3 regions of the Stenotrophomonas sp. PUT21 genome follow, and region 2 is predicted to be linked to each of the others. Evidence: predicted binding sites of a transcription regulator. Region 2 holds the regulator's gene; each other region holds the start of a gene.

Region 1 (5,082 bases), 2.0 Mb from region 2:
CACCCGTCAGCAGGTCGAGATCTACCGCAGCGGTGCAGGCAAGTCCGGCGGCCAGCGCCAGAAGCTGGCCACCACCTGCCTGGCGGCCGCGCTGCGCTACCAGCTCGGCGGCGCCGACGGCCAGCTGCCCAGTTACGCGGCGGTGGTGCTCGATGAAGCCTTCGACAAGGCCGACAACGAGTTCACCGCGCTGGCGATGAACATCTTCGACAACTTCGGGTTCCAGATGGTCGTGGCCACCCCGCTGAAGTCGGTGATGACGCTGGAGCCGTTCATCGGGGGCGCCTGCTTCGTGGAGATCAGCGGTCGTCACGACTCCGGCGTGCTGCTGATCGAGTACGACGACGAGGGCAAGCGCCTGAAGCTGCCCGAGCGCGCCCGTGCCGGCGGTGAGGCCGCGGTGGCGCCGGCAGCGGCCGTGACCGCAGCGCCGGACGTGGTCGAGGTGCCCGAAACGGCGGCCGACGCGGTGATCGCCGAACCGCACGCCGGGCAGGCCGACGCCGCCACAACGGCGCTGGACGCACCGGTACCGGCATCGCGCCCGAAGAAAGCCGCGGCCAAGGCGCCGGCAAAGAAAGCCGCCAGCAAGGTGGCCAGCAAAGCAGCCCCCAAGGCCGCCGCCAAGAAGCCGGCCAGGCCCAAGCGCTGAGCAATCGGCGGGTCAGCCCCAGGGCTGACCCGTCCTGCTAACCGGCGAAGGTATCCCAGCCCATCCGGGCGATCAGCACCACCACCAGGCCGACGAACAACTTGCGGATGAAGGGCGTGCCGCCGCGCAGGGCCATCCGCGTGCCGACCACCGAGCCGATGATGTTGGCCGCGGCCATCGGCAGCGCGAACAGCCACAGGATGTTGCCGGTCGGCACGAAGAACGAGATCGCCGCCACGTTGGTCGCCAGGTTCACCACCTTGGAGGCGGCCGAGGCGCGCAGGAAGTCCAGCCCGAAGAAACGCACGAACAGGAAGATCAGGAAGCTGCCGGTGCCGGGCCCGAAGAAGCCGTCGTAGAACCCGATCACCGCACCGATCGCCAGTGCGGTCACCAGCTCCTTGCGGCCGATCTCGCGCGGGCGGTGCAGGGCACCGAAGTCCTTCTTCCACAGCGTGTAGCCGAGCATCGCCACCAGCAGCACCAGCACCAGCGGGCGTACCGCGTCCTTGGGCAGCAGGCTGACGGCCGTGGCCCCGGCGAAGGAGAACACGAAGGCCGTGCCCGCGGCGAACAGTACCGGCCGCCACGGGAAGCGCACATTGCGCGCATAGCGGAATGCCGCGGCGGCCGTGCCGAACATCGAGCTGAACTTGTTGGTGCCGAACAGCATCGCCGGCGTGTGCTGCGGCAGGACGGTGAACAACCCGGGCAACTGCACCAGCCCACCGCCACCGACGGCGGCATCGACCAGGCCGGCGATGAAGGCGATCGCCACCAACCACAACAGCTCAGGGGGAACCAGCTCAAGCACGGCGGCACATCGCGGCAGAAGGCGCGCCAGCATACGCCCCGTCATCGCGCGACAATACCCCCATGACCACCGCCAACTCCGATCCCTGTCCCTGCGGCCGCCCGCAGGCCTACAGCACCCGCTGCGGCTGCTACCACGCCGGCACACCCGCTCCGGATGCCGAAGCGCTGATGCGCTCGCGCTACAGCGCTTACGTGCGCCACCTGGCCGAGTACCTGCTGGCCAGCTGGCACCCGTCCACGCGCCCGGCCGAGCTGTCGCTGGAGGAAGCACCCGGGCAGCGCACCCAGTGGCTGGGGCTGACGATCCAGGACCACACGCAGTCAGATCCGGACCACGCCCAGGTCCTTTTTCTGGCCCGCTACAAGGTCGGCGGCGGCAGCGCGGTGAAGATGCGCGAGCACAGCCGCTTCGTGCGCGAAGACGGCCGCTGGTTCTATCTCGACGCGCTGCCCTGAGCCAGCGCCGCCGTGCGCACCGCCACGGCACCCTGCTGGCCATGGGCGCGCACACAGTTGCGGCCGGCGTCCTTGGCCGCGTACAGCGCCTGGTCGGCCGCTTTGATCACGCCCTGCGGGCTGTCAGCCACCCGGCTGTCGGCCACGCCGATGCTCACCGTCACCTGCACCACCGCGCCACTGCCACCGCGTCCGCGCTGCAGCTGCCCCACCGCATCGTCGCGGCTGCGCGCGGCGCGGTCGCGCAGGTGCATCCGCGCGCCTTCGATCGTCGCGCGGATCTCCTCCACCGCCGCCACACAGGCCGGGGCTGGGCGATCCAGGAACACCAGTGCGAATTCCTCGCCGCCGTAGCGGAACGCGCGGCCCCCGCCGCCGATCCCGGCCAGGCGCGCGGCCACCAGCTTGAGCACGTCATCACCGGCATCGTGGCCGTGGGTATCGTTGAAGCGCTTGAAGTGATCCACATCCACCATCGCGATGGTGTAGGTGGGCCCCACCCGCTGCAGGCATTCGTTGAATGCGCGGCGGCCGGGCAGCCCGGTGAGTTCATCGCGGAAGGCCATGTGGAAGGCCTCCTGCAGCATCGCCGAAACAATCAACAGCAGCGCCATGCAGCTGACCGCCGGCAGCAGCGCGGGCGAGACGAACACCCGCGGCAGCATCCACCACAGGCAGAGCAGGGCGATCAGCAGGGCGGTGTGCAGCGGCCGCGGCTGGTGCCAGGCCTGTACCCCCAGCGCGAGCGTTGCCACCATGAACAACAGCGCCGGCAGCTGCGCCAGCGCGTTCCAGCCGCTCGGCAGCCACGCCAGGTGTCGATCCGACAGCAGTGCCTGCATGCCGTCCGGGCCCTGGGCGGCCAACAGCAGGAAAACCCCCAGCGCCGTGCCGCTGACCACGCCGCGCAGCAGCAGGTCCTGGCGCAGCCGCCCGCGCTCGGGCCACAGCCCATGCACCAGGAACAGCAGCGGCAACCACCACGACACGGCATGAAAAATCAGCGGCGTGTGGTCCGAGATCACGCCCTCACGCAGGAACGTACCGACCACCCCGTGCAGCAGCGCGAAGGCCAGTGCGACCGCCAGCATCAGACAGACCGCCCGCACGCGGGCGTAGATCAACGCCAGCCCGATGCCCAGGCAGGCCAGCACCAGCGGCAGCAGGCGGTGCACAGGATTGCCGACCTCGGCCGCCGGCGTGGCGCCCCACAGGCCCACGGCCACCAGCACGGCAGGCAGCACGAACAGATAGTGGCTGGGCTGGCGTAGCAGGTGCGTCCGCAAGAAGGGGTCCACGTCGTGGGCCGGCGCGCCGTGGCTGCAGCGTGCAAACCGGACAACACAGGCAGGGAGTCTCCCCCGATAGCGGCCCGCGCGCATTCAACTTGAGCGCTGTCACCGCAGCGATGCCCTGCCATGACGTGACACTCACCCCGGCTGGCCGATCCTGATCGCGATGAATACCGCCGTCGCTGCCGCACCACCGCTCACTGCCGTCCCGCCCGCGTCGCTGGCCGCCCGTTACGCTGGCGTGCGCGCCCGCACGGTCGCGCTGGCCGCCCCGCTGAGCGCTGAGGACGCCATGGTGCAGAGCATGGCCGATGCCAGCCCGGCCAAATGGCACCTGGCCCACACCACCTGGTTCTTCGAGCGCTTCGTGCTCGCCACCCGGCCCGGCTACGCCCCGATCGATGCGGACTGGCATTACCTGTTCAACAGCTATTACCAGAGCATCGGCCCGGCGCATGCGCGTCCGCAGCGCGGGCTGCTCTCGCGCCCGTCACTGGATGAGGTGCTGCATTTCCGCGCCGAGATCGACCAGCGCGTGATCACCGCACTGCAGGCCGGCAGCCTGAGCGAACAGGCCCAGCATCAGCTGCTGCTCGGCCTGCATCACGAGCAGCAGCACCAGGAGCTGCTGCTGACCGATATCAAGCACGCGTTCTGGTCCAACCCGCTGCAGCCGGCCTACCGGGAGGATCTGGCGGTGGCACCGGCCCGTGCGCTGCCGCTGCGGTGGCTCAGCAGTCCCGAGCGGATCGTGGAGATCGGCGCGCCGGTCTGGCCCACCCAGCCCACATTCGCCTATGACAACGAATCGCCTGTACACCGCGCGTTGGTCCCGGCGCATGCGCTGGCCAACCGCCCGGTCAGCAATGAGGAGTACCGGCGGTTCGTGCAGGCCGGTGGCTACCGCGAGCCGCGCTGGTGGATGAGTGAAGGGTGGACGCTGTGCCAGGACCAGCATTGGCAGCATCCGCTGTACTGGGATGACGCACTGGAGCGCGAGTTCACCCTGGGGGGCTGGCGCCCGCTCGATCCGCACGCACCGGTCTGCCACCTCAGTTACTTCGAAGCCGACGCCTACGCGCGCTGGCAGGAGGCCCGTCTGCCCACCGAGTTCGAATGGGAGGCGGCCACCGCCGGTCGCCCGCTGCGGGGTCGCTTCGCCGATGCCGATCAGTTCCACCCCGGTGGGGCCGAAGAGGACGGCGACATCGTTCAATTGTTCGGCGATGTCTGGGAATGGACCAGCAGCGCCTACGGGCCATATCCGGGCTTCCGCACCTTCCCGGGCAACCTGGGCGAGTACAACGGCAAGTTCATGTGCGGGCAGTGGGTGCTGCGCGGGGGCAGCTGTGCCACCCCGGCCGATCATCTGCGCGCCAGCTACCGCAATTTCTTCGCACCGTCGGCCCGGTGGCAGTTCGCCGGCCTGCGCCTGGCCCGGGACATCGCATGAGTTCGGTCCGTGATGCACTCGAGGCGTTGACCGATCTGCAGCCGGACCGTGATCAGATCACCGCCGACATCCTGCGCGGCCTCTCGTCCACGCCGCGGCAGCTGCCGTCCAAGTATTTCTACGATGCGCAGGGCTCGGCGCTGTTCGAGCAGATCACCCAGCAGCCGGAGTACTACCCGACCCGCACCGAGCTGCAGCTGCTGCAGGAGTGCGCGCGCGACATCGCCAAGGTGGTCGGGCCCCGCGTGCATGTGGTCGAACTGGGCAGCGGCAGCGGGCGCAAGACCGAACTGCTGCTGCATGCGCTGCGCGACCCCGTGGCCTACACCCCGATCGAGATCTCCCGCGCCGCGCTGCTGGACAGCATCACCCGGCTGGCCCCCTCGCTGCCGGAGATCGAAATGCTGCCGGTC
Region 2 (5,082 bases):
GGAGGGGCCGATCTTGGTGCCGGCCTTGATCACCGAAGGGCTGTCCCAACCACCGCCCTGGACCTGCTGGTTGCCGACCTGCACCGGGTTGATGGTGCGGGGCGCGCCACCGAAGGCGGTGGTCAGTGCGTCGGCCATGATCCGGTACTTGCCCTCGTTGAGGGAGGAGATGGCATACATCACCACGAAGAAGGCGAGCAGCAGCGTCATGAGGTCGGCGTAGGGAATCGCCCAGGCCTCATGGTTGGCATGTTCTTCGTGGTGCTTGCGGCGGGCCATGTCAGTGCAGGAACCCGGACAGGTTGGTTTCGATATTGCGCGGGTTCTCACCCTGGGCGATCGAGATCAGACCCTCGATGATCATCTCGCGGTCGCGGCTGTTGTGGTGGATCACGCTCTTGAGCTTGGCCGAGACCGGCAGGAACAGCAGGTTGGCCGAGGCGATGCCGTAGATGGTGGCGGTGAACGCCGCGGCGATGCCGTGACCGAGCTTGCTCGGGTCGGCGAGGTTCTTCATCACCGCGATCAGGCCCAGCACGGCGCCGATGATGCCCAGGGTCGGGGCGTAGATGCCCATGCCTTCGAAGACCTTGGAAGCGGCCAGGTCTTGGCTCTCCTGGCTGCTCAGCTCGATCTCCATCATGTGCCGGATGGTTTCCGGCTCCACGCCATCCACCAGCAGCTGCAGCCCCTTGCGCAGGAACGGATCGTCCTGGGCATCGACCTGGGCTTCCAGGCCCAGCAGGCCCTGGCGGCGGGCGATGTTGCTCCACTCCACGATCTGCTGGATCAGGTGGCGACGGTCGCTGCTCGGCGGCAGGATCACCCAGCGCACGATCTTGAAGGCGTGCTTGAACACGGCCGGCGAGGTGTGCAGCAGGATCGAGGCGATGGTGCCGACGATCACGATCACGAAGGCAGCCGGCGACCACAGCGACGCCAGACCGGCCCCCTTGAGGATGCTGCCGCCGACCAGTGAGGCCAACGCGAGGAATAGTCCAATGAGGCTGAGTCTGTCCATGGGTCCGTTATCGGCTTGTGTGAATGGGACTTGAGACGCCGAAGGAATCCAGTGATGCGGCGGTCACACTTTCACGCGGTCAATCGTGGTGGGTGCGCAGTCCATCCACGTCCAGGATCAATGCCATGCGGCCGTCACCGATCAGGGTCGCGCCGGCATAGCTGCGCAGGCCACGCAGGGCTTTCGGGAGCGGCTTGATCACCACTTCCTCGCGGCCGCGCACCTGGTCCACCACCAGGCCGAAGCGGGCCTCACCGGCCTGCAGCACCACGATGGTCAGCAGCGAGGACGGCATCGGCTCCACATCCAGCCAGTGGCGCAGATCGACCAAGGCCAGCGCGTGCGATTTGCGGTCCAGCACGGCGCGGCCATCGAACCAGCCCAGCGAGGTGTTGGGGGCATGCAGCACCTCCATCACGCGGGCCAGGGGCAGGGCGTAGACGTCTTCGCCGGCCTGCACCAGCAGGGTCGGCAGGATCGCCAAGGTCAGCGGCACGCGGATCATGAAGCGGCTGCCACGGCCGAGCTCGGACTGGATCTGGATCTGGCCGCTGAGCTCGCGGATGCGCGACTGGACCACGTCCATGCCCACGCCACGGCCGGAAATGTCGGTGACCTGCTGCTTGGTCGAGAAGCCGGGCAGGAACACCAGGTGCAGGCATTCCTCGCTGCTCAGGCGGGCGGCGGCCTCCGGATCGATCAACCCCTTTTCGCGCGCCTTCTGGCGCAGGCGTTCCGGGTCGATGCCGGCGCCGTCGTCCTGCACTTCAATGCTGACGTAGTCGCCTTCCTGCTGGGCCGACAGGCGTACGTGGCCGCTGCGCGGCTTGCCCTGGGCCTCGCGCAGATCCGGCATTTCCACGCCGTGATCGATGGCGTTGCGGACCAGGTGGACCAGCGGATCGGCCAGTGCTTCGACCAGGTTGCGGTCCAGCTCGGTTTCCGCGCCGATCAGTTCCAGTTCGACTTCCTTCTTCAGCGACCGCGCAACATCGCGGGCCACCTTGGGGAAGCGCGAGAACACCTTGCCGACTGGCTGCATGCGGGTACGCATCACCGCCGACTGCAGCCGTGCGGTGGCGATGTCCAGCGTGGACACGGCGCGGTCGAGTTCTTCATCGTGCAGGCGCGCACGCAGGGTCTTGAGCCGGTTGCGCGAGAGCACCAGCTCGCCGATCAGGTTGACGATCGCATCCAGGCGCTTGGTATCCACGCGCACGGTGTGTTCGGCTTCGGCGACGGGTTTGGCCGGGGCCGGCTTGGCGCTTGGCGCCGCCGGGGCGGCCACGGCGCGCGGGGCCGCAGCGGGCACGGATGCAGCGGCAATGGCCTTGGCACCGGGAACGGCGCCGCCGTGCAGCTGGTCCAGCAGCGCTTCGAACTCGTCCTCGCCGATCAGGCCATCGTCCTTTTTCGGCGCGGCAACGGCGGTCGGCGCGGCGCCGCCATGCAGCTGGTCGAGCAGCGCTTCGAACTCATCATCGGTGATCATCTCGCCGCCGCTGCCGGGGGAGGTGGCCGCCGCGGGTGCCGGCGTGGCCGGGCCGTTGACGTCGAACTGGGCGATCAGTTCCGGCGGGGCATACCCCGGCTCGGTCCCGGCCGAGACCGAATCCAGCATCGACTGCAGATAGTCCAGCGACTGCTGGGCCGCGTCGAAATGGTGGGCCTGCAGCGTGGCCTGGCCGGAGCGCGCCATGCCGAGGGTTTCCTCGGCGGCGTGGCACAGCTCGACCATCGCCTGGATGCCGAGGAAGCCGGCACCGCCCTTGAGCGTGTGGAAGCCACGGAACACGGCGTTGAGCTGGTCGGCATCCTGGGGCGCCTGCTCCAGCGACACCAGCTGTTCGCCAAGGCGGTCCAGGATTTCCTGGGCCTCGAGGATGAAGTCGGCGGCGATATCGTCTGGAACAGCACTCATGATCGTTACAGTCCCAGGTCCGAGAGCAGGTCGTCGGCGTCGTTCTGTGACACCGCATGGCGATCCAGACCGTTCACGGCCGGGCCGGCCAGGCCGTTGGTGTCGCGCTTCTTGTCGTCTTCCTGCGGCGGCAGGCCGAGCGCGCCGAAGCCCTCGTGCACGCGCCGCACGATCCCGACCACGCGGCGTATGATCTGCCCGGTCAGGTCCTGGTAGCTCTGCGTCAGCGCGATTTCCGTCAGGTTGTGGCGGATGCGGTCGAGCTGCTGGCCCTGGTCGGGCGTCAACCCGTTGGCGCGCAGCTGTTCGGTCAGCGAGCGACATTCCTCGGCCAGGTCCAGCGTGCGGTGGGTGGCCTGTTCGGTCATCGCCACCACGTGGTCCAGGCGCGCGCAGGCGTCATCCAGTTCGCCGGCTTCGCTGGGCAGGCTGGGCAGTTCACCCAGGGCCTGGCCGAGTTCGCGGGCGAGGCGGTTCAGGCCGGCCATCATCGGCTGCGTGCGCAACGCGGCGAGGGCGTCGATCTCCCGGCGCCAACCGGCTTCGTCGCCACTTTCCAGTGCGGCCAAGGCGTCCTGCAGGCGCTGCACCAGCGCGGATTTGTCGCTCAGGGTGTCCATCAGGCGCTCGCTGCCAGGCGTTCGAAGATTTTGCCGAGCTTTTCTTCCAGGGTCTGCGCGGTGAACGGTTTGATGATGTAGCCGTTCACGCCGGCCTGGGCGGCTTCGATGATCTGCTCGCGCTTGGCTTCAGCGGTCACCATCAGCACGGGCAGGGTCTTGAGCTTGGCATCGGCACGCACGGCCTTGAGCAGGTCGATGCCGGTCATGACCGGCATGTTCCAGTCGGTGACCACGAAATCGAACGGCTGGCTCTGCAACATCGCCAGCGCGGCATGCCCGTCCTCGGCTTCGGCCGTATTGGTGAAGCCCAGATCGCCCAGCAGGTTCTTGACGATACGACGCATGGTCGAAAAATCGTCGACGATCAGGATACGCATGTTCTTGTTCAAAGCACTTTCCTCGATTTCAATGGTTCTCGAGGCCGGCGTCTGCCGCCTCGAAGATCTTCAGCCGGCCCCGCAGACGCAGCACGGCCTGGCCATGGATCTGGCACACGCGCGATTCGCTGACACCCAGTACGGCGCCGATCTCTTTCAGGTTCAGTTCCTGCTCGTAGTACAGCGACAGGACCAGCTGTTCGCGCTCGGGCAGCAGGCCGATCGCGTTGCCCAGCTCGCGCCCGAACTCGCCGCGCTCCAGTACCTGCTGCGGGGTCGGGCCACCCTGGGCGACGGTATCCAGCTCGCCCTGGTCTTCGATCCGTGATTCCAGGCTCAGCACCTGGCCGCGCGAGGCGTCTTCCATCAGGCGCAGGTAGTCCGGCAGCGGCATGTCCATCGCGGCGGCCACTTCGGTGGCGCTGGCGGCACGGCCGGTGCTCTGCTCGAGGCGACGGATGGTCGCGGCGGCATCGCGTGCACGGCGGTGCACCGAGCGCGGCACCCAGTCGCCACGGCGGATCTCGTCGATCATCGAGCCGCGGATGCGGATCGAGGCATAGGTTTCAAACGAGGCGCCCTGGTCGGCGTCGTAGCTGCGCGAGGCCTCGATCAGGCCCATCATGCCGGCCTGGATCAGATCGTCCACCTCCACGCTCGCCGGCAGGCGCGCGGCCAGATGGTGGGCGATGCGCCGGACCAGGTCGGAGTGCTGGGCAATGCACTCGTTGGCTGCGGTCCGCTGGACCTCTTTGTATTGTGCTGCGCCCTTCATACCGTCACCCCGCGTTGCTTGAGGATGCGTTCCAGGAAGAATTCGACCCCGCCACGCGGCTCGGTCGGGGCCTGCCAGCGGGCGGTGCGGCGCGCGATCTCGGTCAGCGCCAGCGCGGCCGGGCTGGACGGGTAGGCCTTCACCACCGGCTGCTGGCGCTGCACCGACAGGCGCAGCCAGTCATCCTGCGGCACGCAGCCCAGGTAGTTCAGCGAGACATCGGCGAGGAACTTCTCGCAGACACGGGTCAGCTTTTCGTACAGCACGCGGCCTTCGTTCGGGTCGCGGACCATGTTGGCCACCACCTGGATGCGGTCCACCCCGCGCTCGCGCGAGAGCACCTTGATCAGTGCGTAGGCGTCGGT
Region 3 (5,082 bases), 2.2 Mb from region 2:
GCGGCAGGCCGAAGCCGGCCAGCGTCGCGCGCGGCGGCTGGCTGCGGTCGGTGAACTGGCACAGCACGTTGAACGGTTTGTTGAAGGCGATCAGCATCGGGGCAACAGCGGCGGTGGGATGGCCCATTGTCCCATCCCCGTGCCGCCGCCGCGATCCGCGCGGCGTTGGCCGTTGAACGTCGCGCGGTGTCTTACTTGCCCGGCTTCACGAAGCGCAGCGTCATGCGGTCGCTTTCGCCGATCGCCTGGTACTTGGCCTCGTCGGCTGCGTCATGCTGGTTGGTCGGCGGCAGCGTCCACACGCCGTTCGGGTAATCCTTGGTATCGCGCGGGTTGGTGTTGATCTCGCTGCTGCCGGCCAGTTCGAAGCCGGCGGCCTTGGCCATCGCGATCACCTGCTGCTGGCCCACGTAACCGGTCTTGTCGTCGGCCGGCACATCGGCCTTGGCACGATGCTCCACCACGCCGAGCACGCCGCCCGGCTTGAGCACCGAGAAGAAGCCCTTGAACATGCCTTCGGCCTGGCCGCTGCTGCGCCAGTTGTGCACGTTGCGGAAGGTCAGCACCACATCGGCCGAGTTGGCCGGGCCGAACACCGGCGCCTTCGGGTCATAGGCGACCACACGGCTCTTGCCGAACACGGCGGCGTCGCCGGCGAATTTCTTTTCCAGACCGTCGCGGCTGCGCTGCTGGTAGTCGCGGCCACGCCCTTCCGGCACGGCCATCGGGTCGACCACGGCAGCCACGTACTGGCCCTTGTCGTGCAGCAGCGGTGCGAGGATTTCCGAGTACCAGCCGTTGCCCGGGGTGATCTCGATGACGGTCTGGCCCGGCGCGACACCGAAGAACGACAACGTCTGCGCCGGATGGCGGTACGCATCGCGCTTGACGTTGGCCGGATCGCGGCGGCTGTCCTGCACGGCCTTCTGCACGGCCGGGGTGATCGCGACCTGCGCGTTCGGTCCGGCGGGCTTGATCGCCATCGCGGGCGCGGCAAGCATCAGGGTGGAGACGGTGAACAGGCAGGCACAGGTCAACGAACGGGCTTTCATCGGCGGGGCTTCCGGTAGCGGGATGCGGCGAGCCTAGCAGCCAAGCGTGCACAGGTGTTCACAAAACGTTAGTGCGGCGCAGCATTCCGGAACACTGTTTTGTGCCTGCTGCCGCAACGCTGTCACCACCCCGGCCGTATGCTGTGGAAACGATTCCCAGGGAGAACATCACCCATGACTGCTACGCGCGAACTCGGTCGTTCCGGCCTCCATGTTGCCCCCATCGCCTTCGGCGGCAACGTCTTCGGCTGGAGTGCGGACGAGAAGACCTCCTTTGCCCTGCTCGATGCCTTCGTCGATGCCGGCTTCAACCTGGTCGATACCGCCGACGTCTATTCCGCCTGGGTGCCCGGCAACCAGGGCGGCGAATCGGAAACCATCCTGGGCCGCTGGTTCAAACACAGCGGCAAGCGCGACAAGGTGGTGCTGGCGACCAAGGTGGCCAAGTGGTCTGAACACCCCGGCCTGTCCGCCGACACCATCTCCGCTGCGGTGGAGGGCTCGCTGCGCCGCCTGCAGACCGACGTGATCGATCTGTACCAGGCGCACGAAGACGATGAATCCACGCCGCTGGAGTCCACGCTGGCCGCCTTCGGTCGCCTGATCGAACAGGGCAAGGTGCGCGCGATCGGTGCCTCCAACTACAGCGCCGAGCGCCTGCGCGATGCCTTGAAGGTCTCGGCCGACTACAAGCTGCCCCGCTATGAAACGCTGCAGCCGGAGTACAACCTGTACGACCGTGCCGGCTACGAAGCCGGGCTGGAAGCGGTGGTGCGCGAGGCGCAGCTGGGCGTGATCAGCTACTACTCGTTGGCCAGTGGCTTCCTCAGCGGCAAATACCGCAGTGCGGCCGATGCGGGCAAGAGCAGCGCGCGCGGCCAGAGCGTAGTGGACAAGTACGTCAATCCGCGCGGCCTGCGCATCCTTGCCGCGTTGGATGATGTCGCCAGCACGCATGGCGTGAGCCCGTCGCAGATCGCGATCGCGTGGTTGATCGCGCGCCCGGGCATCACCGCGCCGATCGTCAGCGCCACCAGTGTCGAGCAGTTGAAGGATGTGCTGGCGGCCGCGAACGTCGCGCTGTCGGCGCAGGACGTGCAGCAGCTGGATGCGGCCAGCGCCGAACAGGCCTGAGCCCACCGGCAGGGGTGACGCACAGCCGCCGCAGGGCGGCTGTGTGCGTCTGGGGCGGGCGTTCGGTTTCCGGCCCGCCCAAGCTTGCTCGCCTTATCGGCTGGCCCGGCTGTCTTCGGCGACCAGCGCGTGGTGAAGGCTGACGCCGGCGCGCACACCTTCAGCACTGGCCAGGCTGATGTTGCCGACCAGCGTTGCATCGCCCGCGGCATAGATGCCCGGCACGCTGGTCTGCTTGCCTGCATCGACCTGGACCAGCACGCCGATCGGGCTGTCCTCCAGCACGCAGCCCAGTTGCTCCACCAGCGGTGTGGCCATGTGCTGGCGCGCGGTGACGAACAGCGCGCGCAGCTCAACCCGGCGGCCATCGGCGAGCACAGCGGCGCTCAGCGCCGGTGCCTCGCCGTCGAGATCAACCACGGCCTCGTGCTCGATGCTGACCCCGCGATGCTGCAGGGCAGCCAGGTCCTCGGGGGCCAGTGCCATGCCGTGCGCGAACAGGGTGACCTCACCCCAGTCGGCAAGCAACGCGGCCATCGTGGCGGATTTCTCATGCCCGCCCAGCAGGCCGATCGCGCCGCCGCCGATCTCATAGCCATGGCAGTACGGGCAATGCACCACGCTGTGGCCCCAGCGCTCGGCCAGGCCGGGCAGTCCGGGCAGTTCATCGGCGATGCCGGTCGCCAGCAGCAGCTTGCGGGTGGCCCAGGTGTCCCCGTTCGCGGTGCCGACCACGAAGCCATCCACGGTCGGCTGGGCCGTGCTGACCGTGTCGTTGATCCAGCGCACCGTCGGGTAGTCCAGCAGCTGCGCCTTGGCGTTGCGCAGCAGCTCGGCGCCGGCGATGCCGTCCTGGCCGAGGACGCCCTGGGAATGCGCGGCGAACCGGTTGCGCGGCAGGCCGCTGTCGATCACCAGGATCTCGCGGCGCGCACGGGCCAGGATCAGGGCAGCGGACAGGCCGGCGAAACTGCCACCGACGACAATCGCATCAAACGTCATGGGGAACTCCTGCAGCGTGGTGGGCCAGGTGGCGGGCGAATGCCTCGCCCAGCGTGGCCAGGGTGGTGTCGCGCAGGCGGGCCTCGAGCAGGGCCTGGGCCTGGCGGTAACTGTCGTCGAGGGCCTCGCTGACCACGCGCTGCACCGGGCAGCCGCGTCCGGTCTCGCGTGCGCCGGTGTGCAGCAGGGCGGGCGCGCCGATCGCCAGATACACATCGTGCAGGGTGATCTGCGCCGGCGCCCGGGCGAGTTGGGCGCCGCCCCCGTGGCCACGCACGGTGGTCACCAGGCCGCCTTTGTTCAGGGCCGACAGCAGACGCCGGATCACCACGGGATGGGTCGGCAGGCAGGTGGCGAGCTGCTCGGAGGTACGCGGACCGTCCTGGCCGACCAGATGGGCCATCACGTGCAGCGCATCGGAGAATTGGTTGCTGGATTTCATGTAACTACATTAGTTACATATTGATTGCGTGTCCAGTCCTGTTTCGTTCCATGCGCGGTCAAATTTCATCTACACGCGGCCCTCACATCATTGAATGGAACGGTAAGCGTGATTTGCGTCGCACTTCAGGGTGTCCGCCGCAGACCGATACCGCATCGCCCTTCCTTACTTTTGATCTCTCATGACGTCCTCCGCACCGGCGCGTCCACGCGCCCTGAGTCTTCAATTCAAACTGCTGGGCGCGCTGTCGCTCGGCCTGGTCATCATCGTGCTGGCGGCCTTGGCCGGGCTGGGCTCGGCCTGGCGGCACCTGTCGGCCGAGGTGCCCGTCGAGGTCGCCCGCAAGGCGCAGGCCGAGCTGCTGCAGCGCGAGTTCCGGCTGCAGGTGCAGGAGTGGAAAAACGTGCTGATCCGCGGCGCCGATGACGCCCAGCGCGAACGCCACCTGGCCGCGTTCAATGCGGAAGGACGCCGCATTGAAGCCCTGGCCGGCACGCTGGCGACCAGCCGCGACGAACAGACACGCACGCTGGCCAACCGGTTCCTGGCCGAGCACCGCGCATTGGAGGCCCGCTACCGCGGCGCGCTGGAGGCGTTCGCGGCCAGTGGCTATGACACCCGGGCCGGCGACGCGCTGGTGCTCGGGGCCGACCGTGCCGTGGGCACCACCTTGGATGCATTGGCTGCGCGGGCCAGCGAGCGCGCGGCGTACGAGACCAACGCCACCTCCGAGCGCGCACGCGAAGCGTTGGTCGCCTCGGCGATCGTCACGGCGCTGGCGGCGGTGCTGCTGCTGGTCGCGCTTACCGTGTGGCTGCGGCGCGCGGTGATCGCCCCGGTGGTCGCGGTGGAAGCGGCGGCACGCGCGGTGGCACGCGGTGATCTGGAGCATGGCGTGGTGGTGCGCAGCCACGACGAGATCGGTCGCCTCGGCACCGCGATGCGCGCGGTGACCCAGACCCTGAAGGAAGTGCTGGCCGCGCAGGCGACCATGGCACAGCGCCACGACGCCGGTGAGATCAGCTACCGCATGGACGCCACGGCATTCCCCGGCGGCTATGGGCAGATGGTGCGCGACACCAACACCCTGGTCGCCAACCACATCCAGGTGAAGCTGCGGGCGATCGAGATCATGGGCCATTACGCGGTCGGCGATCTGTCGGTGGACATGGAGCGCCTGCCCGGCGAGAAGGCGGTGATCACCCAGGCGCTGGATACGGCCAAGGCCAACCTCGGTGCGATCAATGCCGAGATCAAGCGGCTGGCCGAAGCAGCCGCCGTGGGCGATTTCAGCCAGCGCGGCGATGAAGCGCGTTATCAGCATGACTTCGGTGAGATGGTCGGCGGCCTCAACCGCCTGATGCAGACCACCGAGCAGGACCTGGGCGAGGTCTCGCGCGTGCTGCAGGCGATCGCCGGCGGTGATCTCAGCGCGCGCATGCACGGCGACTT

The links. Region 2 encodes FliA, which starts transcription of late flagellar genes. Its sites were predicted from a motif close to TAAAGTTTNNCNNNCNNNGGCCGATAA; they were not measured.
Region 1: a site for FliA is predicted at 3,289-3,315, ahead of ACTT2I_RS17820 (GGDEF domain-containing protein). Genes of this name have one in related genera too.
Region 3: a site for FliA is predicted at 3,755-3,781, ahead of ACTT2I_RS17230 (methyl-accepting chemotaxis protein). Genes of this name have one in related genera too.

Annotation. Positions count from the first base shown of each region.
Region 1 is NZ_CP197645.1:3,968,733-3,973,814, reverse strand. It holds gene ACTT2I_RS17835 (ATP-binding protein) at 1-652, shown strand, start outside; gene ACTT2I_RS17830 (sulfite exporter TauE/SafE family protein) at 690-1,466, opposite strand; gene ACTT2I_RS17825 (YchJ family metal-binding protein) at 1,529-1,924, shown strand; gene ACTT2I_RS17820 (GGDEF domain-containing protein) at 1,903-3,210, opposite strand; gene egtB (ergothioneine biosynthesis protein EgtB) at 3,383-4,669, shown strand; gene egtD (L-histidine N(alpha)-methyltransferase) at 4,666-5,082, shown strand, end outside.
Region 2 is NZ_CP197645.1:1,591,574-1,596,655, forward strand. It holds gene motD (flagellar motor protein MotD) at 1-279, opposite strand, end outside; gene ACTT2I_RS07550 (flagellar motor protein) at 281-1,021, opposite strand; gene ACTT2I_RS07555 (chemotaxis protein CheA) at 1,101-2,942, opposite strand; gene ACTT2I_RS07560 (protein phosphatase CheZ) at 2,948-3,562, opposite strand; gene cheY (chemotaxis response regulator CheY) at 3,562-3,954, opposite strand; gene ACTT2I_RS07570 (RNA polymerase sigma factor FliA) at 3,971-4,717, opposite strand; gene ACTT2I_RS07575 (MinD/ParA family ATP-binding protein) at 4,714-5,082, opposite strand, start outside.
Region 3 is NZ_CP197645.1:3,816,858-3,821,939, forward strand. It holds gene ACTT2I_RS17205 (pseudouridine synthase) at 1-97, opposite strand, end outside; gene ACTT2I_RS17210 (class I SAM-dependent methyltransferase) at 192-1,052, opposite strand; gene ACTT2I_RS17215 (aldo/keto reductase) at 1,227-2,186, shown strand; gene ACTT2I_RS17220 (NAD(P)/FAD-dependent oxidoreductase) at 2,280-3,188, opposite strand; gene ACTT2I_RS17225 (Rrf2 family transcriptional regulator) at 3,178-3,630, opposite strand; gene ACTT2I_RS17230 (methyl-accepting chemotaxis protein) at 3,812-5,082, shown strand, end outside.